Regions from separate parts of the Streptomyces sp. NBC_00726 genome, predicted to be linked through region 3. Evidence: riboswitches for the same ligand, from Rfam matches in the RefSeq annotation. Region 3 holds a riboswitch; each other region holds the start of a gene.
The links. A riboswitch is a leader RNA that binds a small molecule or an ion and turns the genes downstream of it on or off. The one in region 3 is predicted to bind cobalamin.
Positions count from the first base shown of each region.

Region 1: it holds a riboswitch for cobalamin, as region 3 does, so the genes downstream of both, OG338_RS01000 (ABC transporter substrate-binding protein) here and OG338_RS27670 (prenyltransferase/squalene oxidase repeat-containing protein) in region 3, are expected to answer to the same signal.
Region 2: it holds a riboswitch for cobalamin, as region 3 does, so the genes downstream of both, OG338_RS05020 (cobalamin biosynthesis protein) here and OG338_RS27670 (prenyltransferase/squalene oxidase repeat-containing protein) in region 3, are expected to answer to the same signal.

Region 1 is NZ_CP108983.1:225,175-232,870, forward strand. It holds gene OG338_RS00985 (PRC and DUF2382 domain-containing protein) at 1-574, shown strand, start outside; gene OG338_RS00990 (ABC transporter ATP-binding protein) at 659-1,444, opposite strand; gene OG338_RS00995 (FecCD family ABC transporter permease) at 1,441-2,511, opposite strand; gene OG338_RS01000 (ABC transporter substrate-binding protein) at 2,550-3,617, opposite strand; cobalamin riboswitch at 3,665-3,822, opposite strand; gene OG338_RS01005 (beta-ketoacyl-[acyl-carrier-protein] synthase family protein) at 3,876-5,099, opposite strand; gene OG338_RS01010 (acyl carrier protein) at 5,096-5,335, opposite strand; gene OG338_RS01015 (acyl-CoA dehydrogenase) at 5,601-7,445, opposite strand; gene OG338_RS01020 (beta-ketoacyl-[acyl-carrier-protein] synthase family protein) at 7,497-7,696, opposite strand, start outside.
Region 2 is NZ_CP108983.1:1,125,174-1,132,869, forward strand. It holds gene OG338_RS05010 (anion permease) at 1-1,116, shown strand, start outside; gene OG338_RS05015 (hypothetical protein) at 1,148-1,381, shown strand; cobalamin riboswitch at 1,528-1,657, shown strand; gene OG338_RS05020 (cobalamin biosynthesis protein) at 1,780-2,763, shown strand; gene OG338_RS05025 (cobyric acid synthase) at 2,760-4,313, shown strand; gene OG338_RS05030 (putative cobaltochelatase) at 4,310-6,340, shown strand; gene cobO (cob(I)yrinic acid a,c-diamide adenosyltransferase) at 6,340-6,939, shown strand; gene OG338_RS05040 (cobyrinate a,c-diamide synthase) at 6,936-7,696, shown strand, end outside.
Region 3 is NZ_CP108983.1:6,222,032-6,229,727, reverse strand. It holds gene OG338_RS27675 (hypothetical protein) at 1-5, opposite strand, end outside; gene OG338_RS27670 (prenyltransferase/squalene oxidase repeat-containing protein) at 2-2,749, opposite strand; cobalamin riboswitch at 2,920-3,051, opposite strand; cobalamin riboswitch at 3,153-3,226, shown strand; gene OG338_RS27665 (hypothetical protein) at 3,349-4,761, shown strand; gene OG338_RS27660 (molybdopterin-dependent oxidoreductase) at 4,783-5,277, opposite strand; gene OG338_RS27655 (molybdopterin-dependent oxidoreductase) at 5,425-7,696, opposite strand, start outside.

The DNA of each region.
Region 1 (7,696 bases), 6.0 Mb from region 3:
GGCCATGGGCGCGGCCGGCACCTCCGGCACGGACCGCACGCAGACGGCCGGCACCGGCAGGCACCGGGACACCGAGGCGGCGGGCACGGGCGCGGGACGTCCGCTGGCCGGCGCCGGCGCGGGCACCCGGTCCGGGGCCGACCTGGGCGGCAAGGAGGAGATGATCCGCTCCGAGGAGCAGCTGCACATCGGCACCGAGGAGTACGAGAGCGGCAGGGCCCGCCTGCACAAGTACGTCGTCACCGAGAACGTCACGCGCAGCGTGCCGGTCTCGCACGAGGAGGTACGGGTGGTCCGTGAGCCGTTGCAGCCGGGCGACAGGACGGCGCGCGCGGGCGACCTCACGGAGCAGGACGTGGAGGTCACCCTGCACGCGGAACGCGCCACGATGCGCAAGGAGACCGTCCCGGTCGAGCGCGTCCGGATGGAAACCCAGAGGGTGACGGAGCAGAAGGAGGTCTCCGCCGAGCTGCGCAAGGAGCAGATCGACTACGCGGACGGCACCACCAAGGGCGGCAAGGAGATGGGCGGCAAGGACACCGGCGGCGACATGGGACGAGGACGCCACCGCTGACCCCCGCCGGCATGACTGCCGCACCGCACCGCAGGCGAAGGGCGGGCCCCGGCCGGGCCCGCCCTCTCGTGTGCCCGGGGCCCGTCAGGGCAGGAAGCGCACCGAGGGCCGCCCCTGCGGGCCGTCCGGGGTGACGACGGACCGCACCCGGTAGACCTCCTCGATCAGCTCCTCGGTGATGACCTGCGCGGGTGTCCCGCCCGCGACCGCCCGGCCGCCGCTCAGCACCACGATCCGGTCGCAGAACATGGCGGCCAGATTGAGGTCGTGCAGGGCGACGACGGCGGTCAGCGGGAGCGAGGCGACCAGCGAGAGCAGTTCCAGCTGGTGCTGGATGTCCAGGTGGTTGGTCGGTTCGTCCAGCAGGAGTTCGCGGGGCCGCTGGGCGAGCGCGCGGGCGATCTGGACGCGCTGGCGCTCCCCGCCGGACAGCGTGTGCCAGGACTGGTCGCGCCGGCCGGTGAGCCCGGTGCGTGCCAGCGCCTCGTCCACCGCCGCCGCGTCCTCGCCCGTGGGGGCGGCCCAGGCGCGACGGTGCGGGATGCGGCCGAGGCGTACGACGTCCAGGACACTCAGCTCGTCCTGGGTGACGGCGTGCTGGTCCACGACCGCGACCCGCCGGGCCACCGCGCGCCGGCCCACGGCGGGCAGCGCTTCGCCATCCAGGGTGACGACGCCCGTGTGCGGGGCGAGGACGCCGGCGAGGATGCGCAGCAGCGTGGACTTGCCGGAGCCGTTGGGGCCGATCAGGCCCACGGTGGTGCCGGGTTCCGGGGCGAGGGTCACGCCGTCCAGGAGGAGGCGGCCGCCGGCTTCCCGGCCGACGCGGGCGGCGCGCAGGCCCTCGGCCGCCGTACCGTTCCCGGTCATGCGGGCCGCCTGGTGCGGTAGAGGACGGCGACGAAGGCGGGCACGCCGATGAGGGCGGTGACGACGCCCACCGGGACCTCCTGGGGGTCGAGAACGGTCCGGGCGAGGGTGTCGACCCAGACGAGGAAGACGGCCCCGGCGAGCGCGGTGACCGGCAGCAGTCTGCGGTGGCCCGAGCCGGTGAGGGCGCGGGCGGCGTGCGGCAGGACCAGGCCGACGAAGCCGATGGCCCCGGCCGAGCTGACGAGCGCGGCGGTCAGCAGTGCGGTCGTGCAGAGCAGGACGGTACGGACGCGGGTGACGTTCACGCCGAGGGCGGCGGCCGCGTCCTGCCCGAAGGCGAAGGCGTCGAGCGTACGGGCATGGCCCAGGCAGACGAGCAGGCTGACGGCGAGGACGGCGGAGCAGACCCAGACATCGGTCCAGCCGACCCCGCCGAGCGAGCCGAGCAGCCAGAACAGCACGCCACGGGTCTGTTCGGCGTCGGCGGCCGTCATGACGACGAACGAGGTCAGCGCCGAGAACAGCTGCATGGCGGCGACCCCGGAGAGCACGACCCGGTCGGTGGAGCCGCCGAGGGTGTGGCTGAGCAGCATCACCAGGGCGAAGGAGCAGAGCGCCCCGATGAACGCCCCGGCCGGCAGCGTCACCGCTCCCCCGCCGACACCGAGCACGACGACCAGGACCGCGCCGGTGGACGCGCCCGAGGAGACGCCGAGGACGAACGGGTCGGCCAGCGGATTGCGCAGCAGGGACTGCATGACGGTCCCGCAGACCGCGAGCCCGGCCCCGCAGACGGCGGCGAGCAGGGTGCGCGGCATGCGCAGGTTCCAGATGATGCCGTCGCGGATCGGGCTGAGCCGGGCCTCGCCGACGCCGAGGTGGGCGGCGACGGCGGACCAGACGTCCACGACGGAGATCCGGGCCGGTCCGATGGTGACGGCGACCGCGACGGAGAGGGCGAGCAGCAGGAGGCCGCCGGTCCACAGGAGGCCGTCGCGCAGGCCGCGCGCGGTTTCGGGGGCCCTTTCGCGCGGGGCCTTGTTGTGCGGGGCCTTTTCGTGCAGGGCCTTTTCGTGCGGGGCGGTGGGCCGGTCGGTGGCCGTCACCCCGCGAGCCCGAAGTCGCGCAGCCCGGCCGCCACCAGCTCGACGCCCTCGACCGTGCGGATGGTCGGGTTCATGGCCTGGCCGCTGAGCAGGACGTAACGCTTGTGGCGTACGGCGTCCATCTTCTTCGTGACGGGGTTGGACTCCAGGAAGGCGATCTTCCCGGCGGCGCTCTCGGCGGTCTGCGACTTGCGGGTGAGGTCGCCGATGACCAGCACGTCCGGGTTGCGGTCGGCGACGGTCTCCCAGTTGATCTGGGGCCATTCGTCGTGCGTGTCGTCGAAGACGTTCTTCAGGTCCAGTTCCCGGGTGATGATGCCCGGCGCCCCGCAGCAGCCCGCCAGGTAGGGCGACTCGGAGTTGGCGAACCAGTACATGACGGAGGTGCCCGAGCCGTCGATGCCGTCGGTGGCCTCGCGGATACGGGTGCGGAGCTCGGCGACCAGCTTCTCGCCGCGCCCGGGCACGCCGAACACACGGGCCAGGTCGGTCACTTCGGCGTAGACGCTGTCCATGGTGAGGGCGCCGGTGCGGACGCCGTCGCCGTCCTTGGTGTTGTCCTTGGCGGTGCAGTCGGCGGGCGCGACATAGGTGGGGACGCCCAGCTTCTCGAACTGCTCGCGCGGGGCGACGCCGCCCTTGGCGAGGGTCGATTCGAAGTCGGCGGCGACGAAGTCGGGCTCCTGGTCGAGGACCTTCTCGGAGGAGGGCCGGTTGTCGGCGATCCGCTTCACACCCGCGTTGGCCTTCTCCAGGCCCTTCATCACCGGGTCGGTCCAGGTGGCGGTGGCCGCGATGCGGTCCTGGAGGCCGAGTGAGAGCAGGATCTCCGTGGTGCCCTGGTCGACGGAGACCGCGCGGCGGGGCGCGGCGCTCACGGTGACGGTGCGCCCGCAGTTCTTGAGCGTGACCGGATAGCCGTCCTCCTTGCCGGACGCGGCGGCCTTTTCGGAGGGCGATCCCCCGCAGGCCGTCAGCAGCAGGAGCGCGGCGGTGAGCAGGGCGGCGGAACGGGCGGGGCCGGATATCGGCGGCACGGGGTACCTCGGCGTCTCTGGGCCCATGCGCGGGGCCCGCTGTGCGGTCCGCCGCCCGGTCCCGGGCGGCGGTCGCCAGCAGGTCTTCGGACTCGGGTTCGCTCGGACGGGACGCCTTCCCGGGAGACGCCGGGTCTCCCAGTGGCCGTGGCCCCGCCCGTCCCCCTCACCGCTGCGCGTCAGTTCCGGATTCGCACCGGATTCCCTGACCCCTACATGGAGTTCGACTGGCTCCGGGGACGCTACCACGGGCATCCGCGCAGCTCAGAGCCGCCCCCCAGGGGCTCATGGGCGTTGCAGGGCCACCACCGCGTTGTGCCCGCCGAAGCCGAAGGAGTGGCTGACGGCCCGGCGGACCGGCCGTACCAGCGGCACCTTGGTGACGCAGTCGATGTCGAACCCGGGCGCGGGCGCGTCCAGGTTGGCGACCGGCGGGACGACCCCGCGCTGGAGGGTGAGGATCGTCAGCCCCGCCTCGATCGCCCCGGCCGCGCCCATGCAGTGCCCGAGCACGCCCTTGGGGGCGGTGACGGGTGGCCGGTGCGGGTACACCCGGCTGATCAGCGCGGCCTCGGCGGCGTCGTTGCGTACGGTCGCCGTGCCGTGCGCGTTGACGTGCTCCACCTCGTCGGCCCGCCAGCCCGCGTCGCGCAGGGCGGCCTCGACGGCGGCCCGGGCGATCCGCCCGTCGGGGTGCGGGCTGGTGGGGTGGTGGGCGTCCGTGGTGGCGCCGGTGCCGGCCAGCAGGGCCCTGGGTTCGGCGCCCCTGGCCTCCGCGTCGGCGGCGCGTTCCAGCACCATGACCGCGGCGCCCTCGCCCATGACGAGTCCGGCCCGGTCGGCGGCGAACGGCCGGCTGAGCCGGGACAGGTCGCCGTCCGCGAGGGCGGCGGCCCCGGACCGGGCGAAGCCGGTCATGGCGATCGGGAAGACCGTCGACTCGGTCGCCCCCGCGATGGCCACGTCGCACTGCCCGGTGGCCAGCAGGTCGCGGGCGACGGACAGCGCGGTGACGCCGGACGAACAGGCCGTGCAGGGGGCCATGCTGGGGCCGGTGGCCCGCATCTCGATGGCGATCTCGGCGGCGGGCATGTTGGGGATGGTCAGCAGGACCCCGGCCGGCGAGGTCGCCTCGGGGCCCCTGCGCTCCAGCACCAGCGCCTGGTCGGTGAGGTGGGCGGATCCCCCGCTGCTGGTGCCGACGACGACCGCGACCCGGCTGCCGTCCCAGCCGGCCGGGTCGAGCCCGGCGTCGGCCACGGCCTCCCGGGCGGCCAGGACCGCGAACTTGACGTACCGGCCCATCCGGAAGGCCGTACGGCGGCCGATCTCGGCGTCCAGGTCGATGCCGTCGACCACGCAGGCGAAGTCGATCGCGCACCCGGCGAGCGCGGGGACGGTGCGGGCCGGGCTCACCGCGGCGCACACCCCGTCCCAGGTCGACTCGGTGTCGTTGCCGACCGGGGTGATCATGCCGAGCCCGGTGACGGCGACGGCCGGTGTCCTCATCGGGCGGCGGCCGACGCGTGGAGGTGCGCCGTGAGCTCGGCGAGGGTGGTCCCCCGGGTGAGGGTGCCGGTGTCCAGCTCGGCCCCGGTGGTCTCGCGCAGGACGACGGCGAACTCGGCGGCCGCGAGGGAGTCCATGTCCAGGCTGTCCATCGTGGAGTCCGGAAGGATCTCGGCCACGGGCACCTCGAAGGTACGGCTGAGTACGTCGGTGATGTGGGGGTGGATCAGGCTCATGGTCTTCCTTTCCTCAGGTCCATCCGGTGTCCGGCCGGCGGGGTGTCCGGTGGGGTGTCCGGCGCCGGCGCGCACGGCCCCGACGCCGGAACAACTGAGCAGCGTCGATCCGGTTACGCCTTGCGGCGAACCGATTCGCCAACGCCCGTCCGGGGCGCCCCGCACCACCGCGCGAACAAGGCGACGGCCGTCCAGTAGGCGAGGAGCACGGCCCCCGCCCCGAGCCCCTGCACGGCCCGCACCGCGCGGCGCGCGCGGCCGCCCCTCACCGGCCCGCCTCCGGGTGCCAGTGGGCGTCCGGATCGTCGTACGCCTCGGCGTAGCCGGCGCCCGCGATCGGCCAGTCGGCGAGCAGCTCGTCGGGGAAGGCGAAGGAGTCGGCGAGCTGCGGGAGGTGCGGGGCCACCGCCTCGATGAGCCGTTCGGTGTGGTCCGTCAGCGCCTCCGCCTGACCGGTGCTCAGATGCCCGGCCGCCAGCAGGTCCCCGCTGTCGCGCGCGACCCGGCCCAGGGCGAACAGCCGGGCGAGCTCGCCGAGCCGGTCCCGGTCCGCCCCGGCGGGCAGCGCCTCGACCGCCTCCGCGTACGCCTCGGCCGCCTGCCGGCAGGCGTGCGCCTCGACGCCGCGCAGCGCGGGGCCCGCCGCCGCGTTCCACCGGCCCAGCGGATCGCCGGGCGCCGTCCGGGCGGCCCGGGCCCCGGCGCGCGCGAACCACAGCTCCTCGGCTCGGCCCAGGAGCCCGACCAGGAACCGGAGGTCGGTGAGGCCGCCGCCGGCCGGGACGGGCGGTTCGCACGGGGGGCGGTCGGCGAGCAGGGCGGCGGCGGCCCGGGCGTGGACGGCGAGGTTGTCGCCCTCGGCGGTGATCGCGCCCTCGACGCCGGTGACGAGCGCGGCCATCCCGTTGTTCTCCAGGAGGCCCTGGGCGCCGCAGCGTTCCCGGGACTCCACGATCACGGCCCTGGCCTGCCAGGTGATCCAGCCCTTGGCGATGTCCACCAGCCGCTCGGCCGCCTCCCGCCCGGCCTCCGGCCCCGTCCGCGCCGCCTCCCAGCGGTCCAGGACGCGGCGGTGCAGCAGGCTCATGGCGAAGACCGTGGCCATGGCTTCGGCGAGCGGCCCGTGATGGGTGCGGTACGCGAGCACCGGCAGCCGCGCCCCGCGTCCGGCGGAGACGTGGCGGTGACCGCCGTACCGCACCGCGACGGCGAGTGTGGCGCGCGCCGAGCCGACGGCGCTGGCGCTCATGGAGATCCTGCCCGTGACGACCCGGGCGATGGAGGCGAGGAAGCGGCGCCTGCGGCCCTCGATGGCACTGCGGAACTCCCCGTCGCCGTCGATCCACCCCTGCGGGCCCGTCAGCAGCGCCTCGCGTCCCACGAAGACCCGGTCGAACGAGGTCAGGCTGTGGTCGACGGGGCTGCCCATCCGGGCGGGCAGCCTGCGCACCCGTACACCGGGCAGCGGCCCGGTGGCGTCGGTGAGCGGCACAAGCAGCAGGAACACCCCCCGGTCGGCCCCGCCGGCCAGCAGCCGCGCGGCGACGAGCCCCGACTTGGGGCCGCCGGGCCGCCCGGTGTTGGGCATGAACTTCTGTGCCCCGCAGTGCGGGGTGTGCAGCACGAATCCGTCGCGTACGGGGTCGTAGGAGGCGGTCGTCTCGACGGCCGCCGCGTCGTTGCCGTGCGCCACCTCCGTACACAGGAAGGTTCCGGTACGCCGCAGGGCCAGGAAGTCCGACAGGTCGCGGGGGCTGTCGGCGATGTGGTCCAGGAGGCTGCCGAGGAACAGGTTGTAGTGGATGCCCGCGATGGTGGCGAGCGCCGGGTCGACCGGGGCCAGCCACTCGTGCAGGGCCGCCAGCGCCCGGAAGTCGGAGGCCGGGCGGGCGGCGCTGTCCAGGGAGTCGTTGAGGGCGCGCAGTCGTGCGTACGCGCGGGCGAGCCGTTCGTCCGGGGTGCCGCCGGCCGCCGGCCCCGGGGGCAGCCGGAACGGTTCGGTGGCGACGAGCCGCCGCCAGAAGCCGTGCTCTCGGCGGGCGTCGGCGCCGAGGAGTACGGAGGTGAGCGGGCGTGCGAGGGGATCGGCGCCGGTGAGCGTGGTGGTCATACAAGGCTGAACGACCGGCGTACGGTCAGGACACCGCGCTCGTGCAGATGTTCACCGGCCGGAGGGGCGAACCCGTTCGAAGCAGAGGGCGACATTGTGCCCGCCGAAGCCGAACGAGTGGCTGACGGCCCGCTCGACGCGCAGCCGGCGCGGCTCCTTGGTGACGCAGTCGATGTCCCAGCCGGCGGGCGGGGCGTCCAGATTGGCGACCGGCGGAACGAGCCCGTGTTCGAGGGTGAGCACGGTGGCGG
Region 2 (7,696 bases), 5.1 Mb from region 3:
AATCTGGTCGGCGCGTTCCTGTCCGTGGAGGTCGCCAAGACGATCTCCGGCGGGATCGTCAACGAGGACGGCCTCAGAACCGAGGTCATCTTCGCGGCGCTCGTCGGCGCCATCCTGTGGAATCTTCTGACCTGGCTGGTCGGGCTCCCGTCCAGCTCCTCCCACGCACTGTTCGGCGGCCTCATCGGCGCCGCGGTGATGTCCGCCGGCTGGTCGTCGGTCAACGGCGGCACCGTCGTCACCAAGGTGCTGCTGCCCGCCGTCGCCGCCCCGATCGTGGCCGGCGTGGCCGCGCTCCTGGCCACCAGGCTCACGTACCGGATCGGCGGGAAGATCCGTAACGACGCCCAGGAGAAGGCGACCGCCAAGGGCTACCGGGCGGGGCAGATCGCCTCGGCCGGGCTCGTCTCGCTCGCCCACGGCACCAACGACGCGCAGAAGACGATGGGCATCATCACGCTGGCCCTGGTCACCGGCGGCGTCCTCTCCCCCGGCTCCAACCCGCCGGTCTGGGTCATCGTCAGCGCCGGAATGGCCATCGCGCTCGGCACGTACCTCGGCGGCTGGCGCATCATCCGCACCATGGGCAGCGGCCTGACCGAGCTGAAGCCCCCGCAGGGCTTCGCCGCCCAGACCAGCGCGGCCACCGTCATCCTGGCCTCCTCGCACCTCGGCTTCTCCCTCTCCACCACGCAGTCCTGCTCCGGGGCCGTGATGGGCGCGGGCCTCGGCCGGGCCGGGGGTGTGGTCCGCTGGTCCACCGCCACCCGGATGTTCGTCGCCTGGGGCCTGACCCTGCCGGCCGCCGGTCTGGTCGGCGCGGGTGCCGAGTTCCTGACGAAGCAGGGCACCTGGGGCGTCGTGGTCGTCGCGGCCCTGCTGGTCGCTGGTTCCGGGGCGATCTGGGTGCTCTCGCGCCGCAAGCCGGTCGGCCACGGCGATGTCGCACCCGGCACCGAGGACGCGGCCCCGGCCGAGCCCGCCGGTGTCGTCACCCAGGCCATCGCGGCCGTGAGCCCGCCGCCCACCGCGGCCCAGGCGCACGACCTCGCCGCCACCATTCCGGCGCCCGCCGCACCCGCCGCCGCCGATCCGGCCCGACCCGCCACGGTCTGACCGACCCGGCACTCCGGTAAAGGACACCCGTATGAACATCGACTGGGCAGCTCTGGGCACCGTCTTCGGCGTCTCCCTCGTCACCACCGTCGCCCTGGTGGGCCTCTTCACGCTCGGCATCGTCGGCCTCTCCAAGCAGCCGGAACCGGCCGCGCAGGGCGGTCCGGCGGGCTCCTCGGTCCTGCTGGCGCGCGCCGGGGCGTACGTCTGCTTCGGGCTGTGCGCGGCGGCGGTCGCGTACGGCATCTATCTGATCGTCGCCTGACGCGGCACCCCCTCCCCCGGGCCGGACGCACCTCGTGCGCGTCCGGCCCGATGTGCGTCCGCCCACACCCCGCCGCCGCAGGTCAACGGCGAGTTGACGGGCGTTCGCGGGGCGTGGTGGACTGCCGGAGCCATTACGGCGACAGCAGAGGAAGCCGGTGCGAATCCGGCGCGGTCCCGCCACTGTCACCGGGGAGCGGTCCCCCACCGCACGTCACGGCCCGCGCGAGCGGACTGGAAGACCGGGGAATCCGCCGATCCGGAAGCCAGGAGACTCCTGCCGCCGTCACGTCGAACCAGGGCGCGGACCCTGAGTGAGGACATATCGCCATGCCCGGCTGCCGTGCGCCCCTCTCCCCACAGCCTCTGCCGGCGGACTCCGGTACGGCCGGCTGAGCCGTGCGTGCCGATCGCATCTACGCGTACGGCGCCACCGCCGGCCTGATCGCCGACCTGCTGCTCGGTGACCCCCGCAGGGGCCACCCGGTCGCCGCCTTCGGGCGGGCCGCCGCGGCCGTCGAGGACCGGCTCTGGCGCGACCACCGCGGCCGGGGCGCCCTGCACACCCTGATCTGCGCCGGGGGCGCCGCCGGGAGCGCCGCGCTCGCCGCCCGCGCCCTTCGCCGCCACCCCGCCGCGTCCGTGGCCCTGACCGCCGCCGCCACCTGGTCCGTCGTCGGCGGTACGTCGCTGGGGCGGGAGGCCCGGGCCATCGGCGGGGCGCTCGCCGCGGGGGACGTCGAGGCGGCCCGGGAGCGGCTGCCGCATCTGTGCGGGCGCGACCCGCAGGCGCTGGACGGCCCCGGGATCGCGCGCGCCGTCGTGGAGTCCGTCGCCGAGAACACCTCGGACGCGGTGGTCGGCGCCCTCGTCTGGGGCGCCCTCGCAGGGGTCCCCGGGCTCGTCGGCTTCCGCGCCGCCAACACGCTCGACGCGATGGTCGGCCACAAGTCGCCGCGCCATCTGCGGTACGGCTGGGCCTCGGCCCGGCTGGACGACCTCGCGGGCTGGCCCGGCGCCCGGCTCACCGCCCTGCTCGCCGTGGCCTCGGGCGGCCGGCCCCGGGAGGCGGTACGGGCCTGGCGGGCGGACGCCGCCAAGCACCCGAGCCCCAACGCGGGGCCGGTGGAGGCCGCGTTCGCCGGGGCGCTCGGCGTACGGCTGGGCGGGACCCTCACCTACGGCGGCCGGGTCGAGCACCGGCCCGTGCTCAACGGGGCGGCCGGCCGGGCGGTGGAGACCGCGGACATCGAGCGCGCGGTGCGGCTCTCGCGCCGGGTGGGCGTGCTGGCCCTCGGCGTCGGCGTGGCCGCCCGGCTGGGCGCGGGGGCGCTCGCTCGCCGGTCCCGCAGACCTCGTATACCTGGACGGAGAGCGATATGAGCGGCGGACTGCTGGTCGCCGGGACCACATCGGACGCGGGCAAGAGCGTCGTCACGGCGGGCATCTGCCGCTGGCTGGTGCGCCGGGGCGTGAAGGTCGCCCCGTTCAAGGCGCAGAACATGTCGCTGAACTCCTTCGTCACCCGCGAGGGCGCGGAGATCGGCCGGGCCCAGGCGATGCAGGCCCAGGCCGCCCGTGTCGAGCCGACCGCCCTGATGAACCCGGTGCTGCTCAAGCCCGGCGGCGACCGCTCCAGCCAGGTCGTCCTGATGGGGCGGCCGGTCGGCGAGATGAGCGCCCGCGGCTACCACGGCGGGCGGCAGGAGCGCCTGCTGTCCACCGTCACGGACTGCCTGGAGCAGCTGCGGAGCACGTACGACGCGGTGATCTGCGAGGGCGCGGGCTCGCCCGCCGAGATCAACCTGCGCCGCACGGACATCGTGAACATGGGCATCGCCCGGGCCGCGCGCTTCCCGGTCGTGGTGGTCGGGGACATCGACCGGGGCGGGGTCTTCGCCTCGTTCTTCGGCACGACGGCGCTGCTCGCGCCGGAGGACCAGGAGCTGGTCGCGGGATACCTGGTCAACAAGTTCCGGGGCGACGTCTCGCTGCTTGAGCCGGGGCTCGACATGCTGCGCGACCTGACGGGCCGCCCCACCTACGGGGTGCTGCCGTTCGCGCACGGGCTCGGTATCGACGAGGAGGACGGGCTGCGGGTGTCGCTGCGCGGCACCGTACGGGAGTCGGCGGTTGCCCCGCCGCACGGCGAGGACGTCCTGCGCGTCGCCGTGTGCGCGATCCCTCTGATGTCGAACTTCACCGATGTGGACGCGCTGGCCGCCGAACCCGGCGTCGTCGTCCGCTTCGTGGACCGGCCGGAGGAGCTGGCCGACGCGGACCTCGTCATCGTGCCCGGCACCCGGGGCACCGTGAAGGCGCTCGCCTGGCTGCGCGAGCGCGGGCTCGCCGAGGCGCTGCGGCGGCGCGCGGCCGAGGGACGGCCGGTGCTCGGGATCTGCGGCGGCTACCAGATCCTCGGCGAGCACATCGAGGACGAGGTGGAGTCGCGCGCCGGGCGGGTCGACGCGCTCGGCCTGCTGCCCGTGCGGGTCCGCTTCGACCGCCAGAAGACCCTCGCCCGGCCGTCCGGCGAGGCGCTCGGTGCACCCGTCGACGGGTACGAGATCCATCACGGCGTCGCCGATGTGCGCGGCGGCGAACCGTTCCTGACGGACGGCCTCGGCACCCCGCTGGACGGCTGCCGGTCCGGTGCCGTCTGGGGCACGCACTGGCACGGTTCGCTGGAGAGCGACGCCTTCCGCCGCCGGTTCCTGGCCGAGGTGGCCCGGCTCACCGGCCGCCGCTTCGTGCCCGCGCCCGACACCTGCTTCGCCGCTCTGCGCGAGGAACAGCTCGACCGCCTCGGCGACCTGATCGAGGAACACGCGGACACGGACGCGCTGTGGCAGCTCATCGAGTCGGGCGCGCCGTCCGGTCTGCCGTTCATCCCGCCGGGTGCGCCCGCCATCCCCGTCAAGGAGGCCCTGTGAGTACGCCCTACCCCTTCACCGCCATCGTCGGCCAGGACGACCTGCGGCTCGGGCTGCTGCTCAACGCGGTCAGCCCGGCCGTGGGCGGGGTCCTGGTCCGTGGCGAGAAGGGCACCGCCAAGTCGACCGCCGTGCGCGCGCTGGCCGCGCTGATGCCGGAGGTCGCCGTCGTGCCGGGGTGCCGGTTCTCGTGCGATCCCGCCGCGCCCGACCCGGCGTGTCCGGACGGCCCGCACGAGGACGCCTCCGGCGTGTCGCGGGCGGCGCGGACCGTGGAGCTGCCGGTCGGCGCGTCCGAGGACCGGCTCGTCGGCGCGCTGGACATCGAACGGGCCCTCTCCGAGGGCGTGAAGGCGTTCGAGCCGGGGCTGCTCGCGGACGCGCACCGCGGAATCCTGTACGTGGACGAGGTCAACCTCCTCCACGACCATCTGGTCGACCTTTTGCTGGACGCGGCGGCCATGGGTGCCTCGTACGTGGAGCGCGAGGGCGTCTCCGTACGGCACGCGGCGCGGTTCCTGCTCGTCGGCACGATGAACCCCGAAGAGGGCGAGCTGCGGCCGCAGTTGCTCGACCGGTTCGGGCTGACCGTCGAGGTCGCGGCGTCCCGGGAGACGGACCAGCGGGTGGAGGTCGTGCGGCGGCGGCTCGCCTACGAGGACGATCCGGCGGGCTTCGCGGCGCGCTGGGCCGCCGAGGAGGCGGAGTTGCGGGACCGGATCACGGCGGCCCGCGCGCTGCTGCCCGAAGTGGTGCTCGGCGACCGGGCGTTGCGGCAGATCGCGGCGACCTGCGCGGCCTTCGAGGTCGACGGGATGCGCGCGGACATCGTCATGGCCAGGACCGCGACCGCGCTGGCCGCGTGGGCGGGGCGCACCGACGTACAGGCCGATGACGTCCGGCAGGCGGCGCTGCTCGCGCTCCCGCACCGGCGGCGGCGCAACCCCTTCGACGCGCCGGGGCTCGACGAGGACAAGCTGGACGACACGCTGGAGCGGAACGGCGGCGGGGACAACGAGCCGGAGCCGGACGGGCCCGGTGACGGCGGCGGTGACGGCGGTGGCGGTGGTGGCGGCGGGCTGCCGCCGCAGGGGGACGCACCCGACACGCCGCCCGCGCCCGCCGAAGGGCCGGACGACACGCCCGGGGCGCCCGTGCCCGGGCAGGGCGGTGAGCAGCAGCCCGTACGGGCCGGTGAGCCGTTCCGTACGAAGATGCTCAGCGTGCCCGGTCTCGGCGAGGGTGCGGCGGGGCGGCGGTCCCGGGCGCGCACCGAGCACGGGCGGACGACCGGTGCGCGGCGGCCCGAGGGCGCGCTGACCAAGCTGCATCTGGCCGCGACGGTGCTGGCCGCCGCCCCGCACCAGCGGGCGCGGGGCCGGTCCGGGCGGGGGCTCGTGGTGCGGCGGGACGATCTGCGGCAGGCGACGCGGGAGGGGCGCGAGGGCAATCTCGTGCTGTTCGTCGTGGACGCCTCCGGGTCGATGGCCGCCCGGCAGCGCATGGGCGCCGTGAAGGGCGCGGTGCTGTCCCTGCTGATGGACGCCTATCAGCGGCGCGACAAGGTCGGTCTGGTCACCTTCCGGGGCCGGGACGCGGAACTGGCGCTGCCGCCGACCTCGTCGGTGGACGCGGCGGCGGCCCGCCTCGAATCGCTGCCGACCGGCGGGCGGACCCCGGTGGCCGCCGGGCTGCTGAAGGCGCACGACGTGCTGCGGGTGGAGCGGCTGCGCGACCCGTCCCGGCGGGCGCTGCTGGTCGTGGTGACGGACGGACGGGCGACCGGCGGGCCGGACCCGGTGGCGCTGGCCGCGCGGGCCGCCCGGCTGCACGCGGCCGAGGGCATCGCGTCGGTCGTCGTGGACTGCGAGACGGGCCCGGTCCGGCTGGGGCTCGCGGCGGGACTCGCCGCCGGCCTGGGCGGCACCGCCGTCACGCTGGACGAGCTGCGCGCCGAATCGATCGCCGGGCTGGTCAAGGACGTCCGGGGCGCGGGCCCCGGGCACACCGACAGGAGGGTCGCGTAATGCCGCAGGGACAGCCGGAGAGCGTGCCGGACGACGGACTCACCACCCGGCAGCGGCGCAACCGGCCGCTGCTGATGGTGCACACCGGCATCGGCAAGGGGAAGTCGACGGCGGCCTTCGGGCTCGCGCTGCGCGCCTGGAATCAGGGCTGGCCCGTCGGGGTCTTCCAGTTCGTCAAGTCGGCGAAGTGGAAGGTCGGCGAGGAGAACGCGCTGAAGGTCCTCGGCGCGAGCGGCGAGGGCGGGTCCGTCGCCTGGCACAAGATGGGCGAGGGCTGGTCCTGGGTCCAGCGCGACGACCAGACGGACAACGAGGCGAAGGCCCGCGAGGGCTGGGAGCAGGTCAAGCGCGACCTGGCCGCCGAGACGTACCGGCTGTATGTGCTGGACGAGTTCGCCTATCCGCTGCACTGGGGGTGGATCGACACCGACGAGGTGGTCTCCGTACTGCGCGACCGCCCCGGTACGCAGCATGTGGTGATCACCGGCCGCAACGCGCCGGCCGCGCTGCTGGACGCGGCGGACCTGGTGACGGACATGTCGAAGGTCAAGCACCCGATGGACGCCGGGCAGAAGGGCCAGAGGGGCATCGAGTGGTGAACATCCCCCGCCTGGTCATCGCCGCGCCCTCGTCGGGCAGCGGCAAGACCACCGTCGCGACGGGGCTGATGGCCGCGTTCGCCGCGCGGGGGCTCGCCGTGTCCGGGCACAAGGTGGGCCCCGACTACATCGACCCCGGCTTCCACACGCTGGCGACGGGGCGCCCGGGGCGCAACCTCGACGCGTACATGTGCGGGCCCGAGCTGATCGCGCCGCTGTTCGCGCATGGGGCGCGGGGGTGCGGGCTGGCCGTGGTCGAGGGCGTGATGGGGCTGTACGACGGGGCCTCGGGGCTCGGTGAGCTGGCGTCCACCGCGCATGTGGCGAAGCTGCTGCGGGCGCCGGTGGTGCTCGTCGTGGACGCGTCGTCGCAGTCGCGGTCGGTGGCGGCGCTGGTGCACGGGTTCGCGTCCTGGGACGCGGAGGTGCGGATCGGCGGGGTGATCCTGAACAAGGTGGGGTCCGACCGGCACGAGGCGTTGTTGCGGGAGGCGTTGGAGGAGTCGGGGGTGCCGGTGCTCGGTGTCTTGCGGCGGGCGGAGGGGGTTTCCGTGCCGTCGCGGCATCTGGGGCTGGTGCCGGTGGCTGAGCGGGGGGCCGAGGCGGTGGCCGCTGTCGCGGCGATGGCTGGGCAGGTGGCAGCGGGGTGCGACCTGGAGGGGTTGTTGGCGTTGGCGCGGTCGGCGCCTGCGTTGCCCGATGCGGGGTGGTCTGCGGGTGAGGCGGTGGGGGGCGCCTTCGGCGGAGCTGTTCCCCT
Region 3 (7,696 bases):
CTCATCGCCCCGCTCCCGCCGCGACCCGGCGCCGGGCGGCGACGACGGCCCACCAGCCGAGGGCAGTGAGCAGCACGGCGAAGGCCGCCAGCGCGGTGATCTGGACACCGGTGGAGGCCAGCGCGCCGCCGTCACCGCCGTCCGCGTCCACGATGGCGCCGCCCGAACCGGAGTCGTCGTCGCCGGGGGTGACGATCAGCGGGGTGCCGCCGGCGTCGTCGGTGGGGGTGGGCTGGGCGGAGGTGCCGTCGAGGCCGCGGTCCAGCTTCCCGAAGGAGATGCCGGTGGCGCCGCCCACAGCCTGGGTGGACGCCCGCAGATCGGAGCCCGGCTGGCCCTCCTTGGCAACCTTGAAGCCGCCGTCGGAGTTCTGCTGCCCGGCGAGGAACTTCAGCGCCGCGTCGATCTCTTTCTGGTACGTCGCCTTGTCGAGGGACAGCCCTTGCACCGCGAGGGCCGCGGAGTTGACCGAGTTGCCCGCCGCGCCCGGGAATCCGCCGTCGGGAAGCTGCTGGGAGGCGATCCACTTCAGGGCCTTGCCGACCGCGGCGTCCGCCGTCTTCCCGCCGGCGAGGTCGAGGGCCATCGCGGCCATGGCGGTGGAGTCGACCTCGGAGTCGCCGGTCGGCGGGATCAGGCTCGGCCAGGCGCCGCTGTCGTCGTTCTGGAGGCTCTCCAGATAGGCGAGCGGTGCCTTCGCGTTGTCCTCGTCCCCCGCGCGCAGCTGGGCCATGACGGCGAGGGCCTGCGAGAAGACGGACGGCGCGTAGGTGTAGGCGCCCTCGGCCGCGCAGGAGCGGTCCGGGGCGGTGCTCGCGGCGGGGCACACCGCCTTGTCCAGGGCGGCGATCAGGTCGTGCCCGGCGAAGTCGCGCGGGTCGCGCCCGACGGCCTCGGCCAGCAGCGCGGTCTTGCCGAGCGATCCGCCGGCCTCGTACTCGGTGCCGACGCCCGTCCAGTCGTTGACCGTCCGCCCTTCGCCGTCCTCGCCCTCGTCGTCCAGGAAGTCCACGATGCCGCGCAGCTTCGCGTCGTTGAGGCCGGTGGCGGCGAGCGCGTAGGCGCCGTCGATGGTCAGGCCGAAGTCGGCGCGCCCGGACCCGGGGCCGACCGGGTAGTACCGGCCTTGCTTGAGCTGCGCCGCGCCCGTGAGATAGGCCACGCCCTTCTTCAGGTCGGGGCCGTTCCCGGGGTTCGGCGCGTCGGTGGTGGGCGGGTCGGTGGGGGTCGGCGTCGGGTCGGTGGTCGGCGGGTCGGTGGTCGGCGGGTCGGTCGGCTCCGCCTTCTCGGTGGTGAGCGTCGCGAGGTCCGTACGCGCTCCCGCGAGTACGGCGACGGGGGTCGCGTACAGGGTGGGGTCGACGGCGTCCTGGTCGAACCCGAAGCCGCCGTCCTTGAGCTGGACGCGGGAGAGCCAGCCCTCGGCGGCGTCGGCCCGCTTGGTGTCGCCGACCGCCCGCAGCGTCTGGGCGGCGTAGGCGGTGGCGATCACGTCACCGGTGGTGGACCCGGCGTAGCCCGGGAAGGCCCCGGTGTCGAGCTGTTGCTTCGCGAGGTAGTCGTGGGCCTTGGTGACGGCGTCGTCGTGTCCGCCCGCCGTGTGCAGGACGAGTGCGATCAGCCCGGTGGTGCCGGCGTCGCCCTCGCAGCGCTCGCCCGGCTGGATGAGGATGCTGGTGATGCCGCCGTCCTTGCACTGGACCTGGGTCAGCCGCTCGACCGAGGCCGGGTCGGGCTGCTCGCCGGCCCGCAGGAGGGCGAGGACGGCGCGGGCCTGCTCGTCGGCGTACGTGATGTTCCGGATGTCGCCCGGTGCGGTGCAGCCGTCGCCGGGGGCCCGTTCCGTGCACACGTTGCCGCTGAGGTCGGCGGCCAGGTCCCGGCCGCCGAAGGAGTGCGCGTCGCCCTCGGTGGACTCCGCGAGCAGGGCGAGCCGGGCGGCGGCCGCGGTCGCGGGCGGCTGGTTCTGGCCGTTGGGTGCGACGTAGTCGTCGACGTGGGCGGCGAGGAACGAGGTGACCTTGTCCAGGGTGTCGCTCCTGCCGTCGGCGGCGGCCAGCGCGTAGGCGGTCTCCGTCGTCAGCAGGTAGTTGGGGGCCTCGGCGCCCTCGTCCACGATGCGTTCGCCGTCGGTGAGGCCGTCCTTCAGCCAGGCCGCGGCCGCGGCGACGTCCACCCGGCCCGGTGCGCCGGTCGGCTCACCGCCCGGGTCGGGGGTCGAGCCGCCTCCGGCGCGTACGTCGTCGGGGCTGAAGGCGGGGCGGCCCGTGGTGCCGCCGATGTCGGTGCCGCCGTAGACCCAGGCGTCGACGTCGCCGTCCTTGAGCTTGCGGCCCATGGCCCCGTACTGGCTGTAGGACCAGTCGTCCTGTCCGGGGGAGGCGACCCAGTAGGACCAGTACGCGGTGGCCTGCGGGGTGAGGACGCAGGCTTCCTTGTCCGGAGTGGGGTACTGGGTACCGGAGTTGAAGGCGCCGTATCCGATGCGGCAGATGAAGGCCGGTCCGTCGTGCTGGGTGCCGGCGGTGCTGAAACCACCTTCGTGCAGCAGCTCGTAACCGGTGGTGGGGGTCGTGTCACAGCCACGCTCGACGGTGCCGCCGAAGGGCCCGAAGTCGACGGCGACGATGGCGCCCTTGGTGGCCGTGCAGTCGTCGGCCGGGGCCGCGGCGGCGCGCTGGGCGCCGGGCAGGAAGGCGAAGCAGACCGCGGCCAGGAGGCCGAGTGCGCAGAGCGCGGCCGTGAACATGCCGTGCCGTCTTCGTGCACCTGTGTCCGGGCGCTGCATGGTCCCCACCGGTCCCCCTCGGGTGTGGCCGATGCGGGGGTACGAAGACGTGGCAGCAGTACGCCGCCCGGATTCCGCAGGGAACCGCGCGTCGTTACGGGTCGCACCACGCCGTAGTCCGCGACGGCGTCTGTTGCTGTGGAACAAGCTCCAGGTACTCCGGCTCACCCGGCGAGGCCGGGTCTACGGTTGCGGGTCAGCGCCGGACTTCGACCGGCTTCCCCTGGAACAGCTTGCGTATCGGAGCGAGTGGAGCATGTGTTCGTACGGTCCGTCAAGGCCGTCCCGGACGTGAAGCCGAGGCACACCGAGGCGCTGTGGCGGACCCCGCCCGGCGTCGGGTACTGTCCCGCACTGCCGAGTGGGGGAACCCGGTGGGAATCCGGGGCTGACGCGCAGCGGTGTGGGGGCATCGACCGCCTCCGAGCCCGAATGCCCAAGCGGCGATGGCTATCTGGAAGTCGGTCCCCGCGTTCACGGACGACGGCCAAGTCCGTTGCGTGCGCTCGAACAGGGCCGGTCACCGGGCGGGGCGGCGTCCCTTCACCCTGGAGCACTCCATGCCCCGTTCCGCCCTCCTCCACCGCTCCGCCCTCACGGCGGTCGCCGCGCTGGGCGCCTTCGCGCTCACCACACTGCCGGCCGCCGCGACCGCCACGCCCGCGCAGATCGCCACGTCCACGACGAACGGTGTGACATACCTCAAGTCGCTCCAGCAGCCGGACGGTTCGTACGCGGGCACCGGTCTGTCCAACGAGTGGGCGTTCAGCGCGCTCGCGGCGGCGGGCACCGCCTCGGTGGACGTCACCCCCGGCGGCGACGCGACCAAGAACGCGCGGACGGTGTACAGAAACCTTCTGGCCACCAGCGCCTGGCCCTCCGCGTCCCCGGTCGTCACCGACTACGAGCGGGCCGCCCTCAACGCCTACGCGGCGGGCATCGACCCGGCACGCGTCTCGGCGGCGCGCAACCTCGTCGCGGACATGTACGGGTACTGGCAGACCGCCGAGCCCGGCTACTTCGGCCCCTCCGCGAACTTCAACGGCACGGTGTTCGCGGCGCTCGCCCTGAACGGCGCCAAGACCACGACCGGCCAGATACGCGTCCCGCAGGCGCTGCGCGACGCGGTGATCAGCCGCATCCGGGCCAACCAGCACGACGACGGCGGCTGGAACTACAGCAAGGCCGAGGGCGATCCGGGCGCGCTGGCCGCCGACAGCGACATCGACATGACCGGGGCCGCGATGGCCGCGCTCTGTGTGTCGGGCGTCGCGAACACCGACCCGGACATCGTCCAGGCGAAGACGTTCCTCAAGGGCAAGCTGATCGCCAACACCGGTGCGTTCGACGCCATGTTCGGCGTCAACACGGACTCCAACGGCTGGGCCGTCTCCGGTCTCAACGCCTGCGGGATCAACCCCCAGACCGGTGACTTCCTCACCAGCAAGGGCAAGACCCCGGTCGACTTCCTGATCAGCCAGCAGTTCAACCCCGGTGGCGGGTTCAAGTACCTCCCGTCCGATACCGGTCCGCAGGCGTACGCCTCGATCGACGGACTGCGCGCGGTCGCGGGCGGCGGCTTCACGGCGGCCCCGCCGGCGCCGGTCACCTCGGGCGCACCCCAGTGGGTGGGCCAGACCGCCCTGACCTCGGGCACCGCGACCTCCTTCGCGCTGACCGTGGACGACGGCACGGGCAGCCTGAAGGTGTGCTCCGTGGCACTCACGCCGACCGGGTCCACGACCACGCTCGGAGCGGTCCTGGACGCGGCCACGAGTGCGGCGACCCCGTCCGGCTGTGTCAGCGGTGTCACCCCGTCCTCCGGGACCGGACAGCTCACCTCGCTCAACGGCAAGGCCAACAGCGGCTCGGACACCTGGAAGGCGAGCGTCGACGGCTCGGCGTTCACCACGGCCGCACGCAACCGGTCCATCGGTGTCGGGGACACCATCGCCCTGCGGTGGGGCGCCTGACGGCACACCGCCGCCGGCCGGTCACACACCCGCGGGGTGGACCCCCTCGCGGGTGTGGCGGCCGAGCCAGATGCCGGTGACGGCGCTGACATAGCGTGCGCCGCACCGGTCGGACGGGACGACGAGCTGCGTACCGGCCTCGTCCAGGTCGTGGTCGTCCATGCGGGTGGCGAGCAGGACCGGCGCGTTGCCGAAGTCCGCGTCGATCTCCGCCCAGGACAGGACGGTGTGGTGGCCGTCGCCGCCGCTCACCGCGAGCAGGAAGCGCGAGCGCTCCTTGCGGCGGAGCGGGGCGAACCGGGGCAGTGTGGCGGCCACCACCTCGCGCAGCAGCGGACCGGCGAACGTGTGGCGCTGCGGGCCGGAGGTCGCGCAGTCGAAGACGACCTCGGCCCGGTGCTGCTCCCAGTCCCGCCGCAGCCGGGCGACGGACAGGGTGACCGGATCGGCCAGGTCGCCCCAGAGCGCGAAGGTGCCCGTGGGTGCGGGACGCGTGACGGTGCTCGGTCGGCTCATGGTCGGTCCCCTCGCGGCGGTCGGTGCGGCGGCTGCGCGCAGTGATACCCGACCGCCTGGGGGATGAACCGCGATTGCCATGCCGGTTCGCCTCTTCGGCTCGCATTTCTGAGCTTTGCACGAGTACCGGCCTGGCAGGTGTCCGGTCTATCGGCCGACGCCCTCCGCCCGCCGGTCCAGTGCGATCCAGACCCGGTCACGGGTCACCGGCAGTTCGGTGAAGCGGATGCCCGTGGCGTCGCGCAGGGCGTTGGCGAAGGCGGGCGCGACCGGGTTGAAGGGGCTCTCGCTCATGGACTTGGCGCCGAGCGGGCCGATCGAGTCGGAGGTCTCCGTGAAGTGCACCTCGGTCCTGGGCACATCGGCGTACTGGGGCAGCCGGTAGCGGCGGAACGCGGCGGTGGTGACCTCGCCCCGGCCGTCGACCCGGACGGTCTCGAAGAGGGTCGCGCCCAGCGCCTGGGCGACGCCGCCCTCGACCTGGCCACGGCACTGCATCGGGTTCATGACCTTGCCGGCGTCGGCGGCGTGGACGCTGCGCAGGATGCGGATCTCGCCGGTGCCGGGGTCGACGGCGATCCGGAACCACTGCGCGTTGAAGGCGACCGAGCGCGGCGACCCGCCCCAGTGCCCGTCGGCCGCGAGCTCGTCCGCCGCACCGAGGGCGTGCCCCGCCTCGTACAGCTCCTTGAGTGTGACGAGCCGGCCGGCGCAGTCGACGGACTCCGCGCCGAGCACGCACAGATGGCGGGCGACTCCGGTGTGGCGGGCGGCCAGGGTCCGCAGCCGCTGTTCCAGGGAGGTCGCGGCGAGGAGCACCGCCTTGCCGGCGACGACCGTGCCGGCGGAGCCGAAGGCGCCGGTGTCGTGGCGGACGACGTCCGTGTCGGACTGGCGGATCGCGATCCGGTCCTCGGTGGTGTTGAGGGCCCCGGCGGTGAGCTGTTTGTGCACGGTGGTGGTGCCGTTGCCGAACTCCGCGGTGCCGACGGCGATGTCGTACGTTCCGTCGGGCAGCAGCGAGACCCGGGCGTCGGCGTAGTGGCCGCCGGGCGGACCGGTGGCGATCATCGCCATGCCGGTGCCCTGGCCGGTCAGCCACCCCTCGGGGACGTCGTCGGCGCTGCGGTCCTCGGCGATGGCCTTGCGTACGACGGACAGGCACTGGTCCAGGCCGTAGGACGCGATGTGCAGGTCCTCCTCCTCCCCGATCGGGCTGATCATGGCCTCGCCGGGGCCGATGATGTTCTTCTCGCGGAACACCAGCGGGTCCATGCCGAGGCGCCGGGCGAGCTCGTCCATGACGGACTCGACGGCGAAGGTGACCTGGCCGAGGCCGTAGCCCCGGAAGGCACCGGCCGGGACGACGTTGGTGTACACGGAGTAGGCGTCGACCTTCTTGTGCGCGGCCCGGTACACCGCGAACGACTCGCCGACGCTGTGGAACATCACCGCCGGACCGTGGTTGCCGTACGCGCCGGTGTTCGACACCACCCGCATCCGCAAGGCGGTGAGTGTGCCGTCCCTGCGGGCCCCGGCCTTGACGCCGATGATGAAGGGGTGGCGGGTGGTGGCACCGTAGAACTGCTCGGCGCGGGTGTATTCCAGCTTCACCGGCCGCCGCAGCCTGAGCGCGGCGAGGGTGACGATGTCCTCGGTGAGCATCTCCTGTTTGCCGCCGAAGCCGCCGCCGACCCGGCCCGCGACCACCCGTACCTCGTCCTCGGGCAGTCCGTACAGCGCGCAGAGCGCCCGGCGGGTCAGGAACGGGGTCTGGGTGGAGGAGCGCACGGTCAGCCGCTCCCCCGTGCCGTCCTCCTTCGGCTCGAAGTACGCGACACAGCCGTGGGTCTCCAGGCTGGCGTGTTGCACCCGCTGGGTCCGGAAGGTCTCCTCGTGGACGATGTCCGCCTCGGCGAAGCCGTCCTCGACGGAGCCGATTTCGCCGTGCACCTCGCCCGCCACGTTGTCCGCGACCCGGGCGATGCGCACCTCGGGCCCCTTCCCCGCGTGGATGACGGGCGCGCCGGGACGCATCGCCTCCTCCGCGTCGGTGACATGCGGCAGCACCTCATATGTGACCTCGACGCGCCGGCACCCCTCCTCGGCGGCCTGTTCGCCGTCCGCGACGACGGCCGCGACGCGCTGGCCGACGTAGCGGACGACGTCGTCCAGGACCCGGGTGTCGTCGGGGTCCTCGGTGGGGTGCTCGTGGCGGGCGGACGAGTAGAGCGTGTCGGGTGCGTCCTCGTGGGTGAGTACGGCGACGACCCCGGGCACGCGCAGTGCGGCGGCCGTGTCGATCGCGAGGATGCGGGCGTGCGGGTGCGGTGAGCGGAGCAGCTTCATGTGGAGCAGGCCGGGGACCTCGGTGTCGAAGGTGTAGCGGGCGGTGCCGGTGACGACCTGGGGCCCGGCC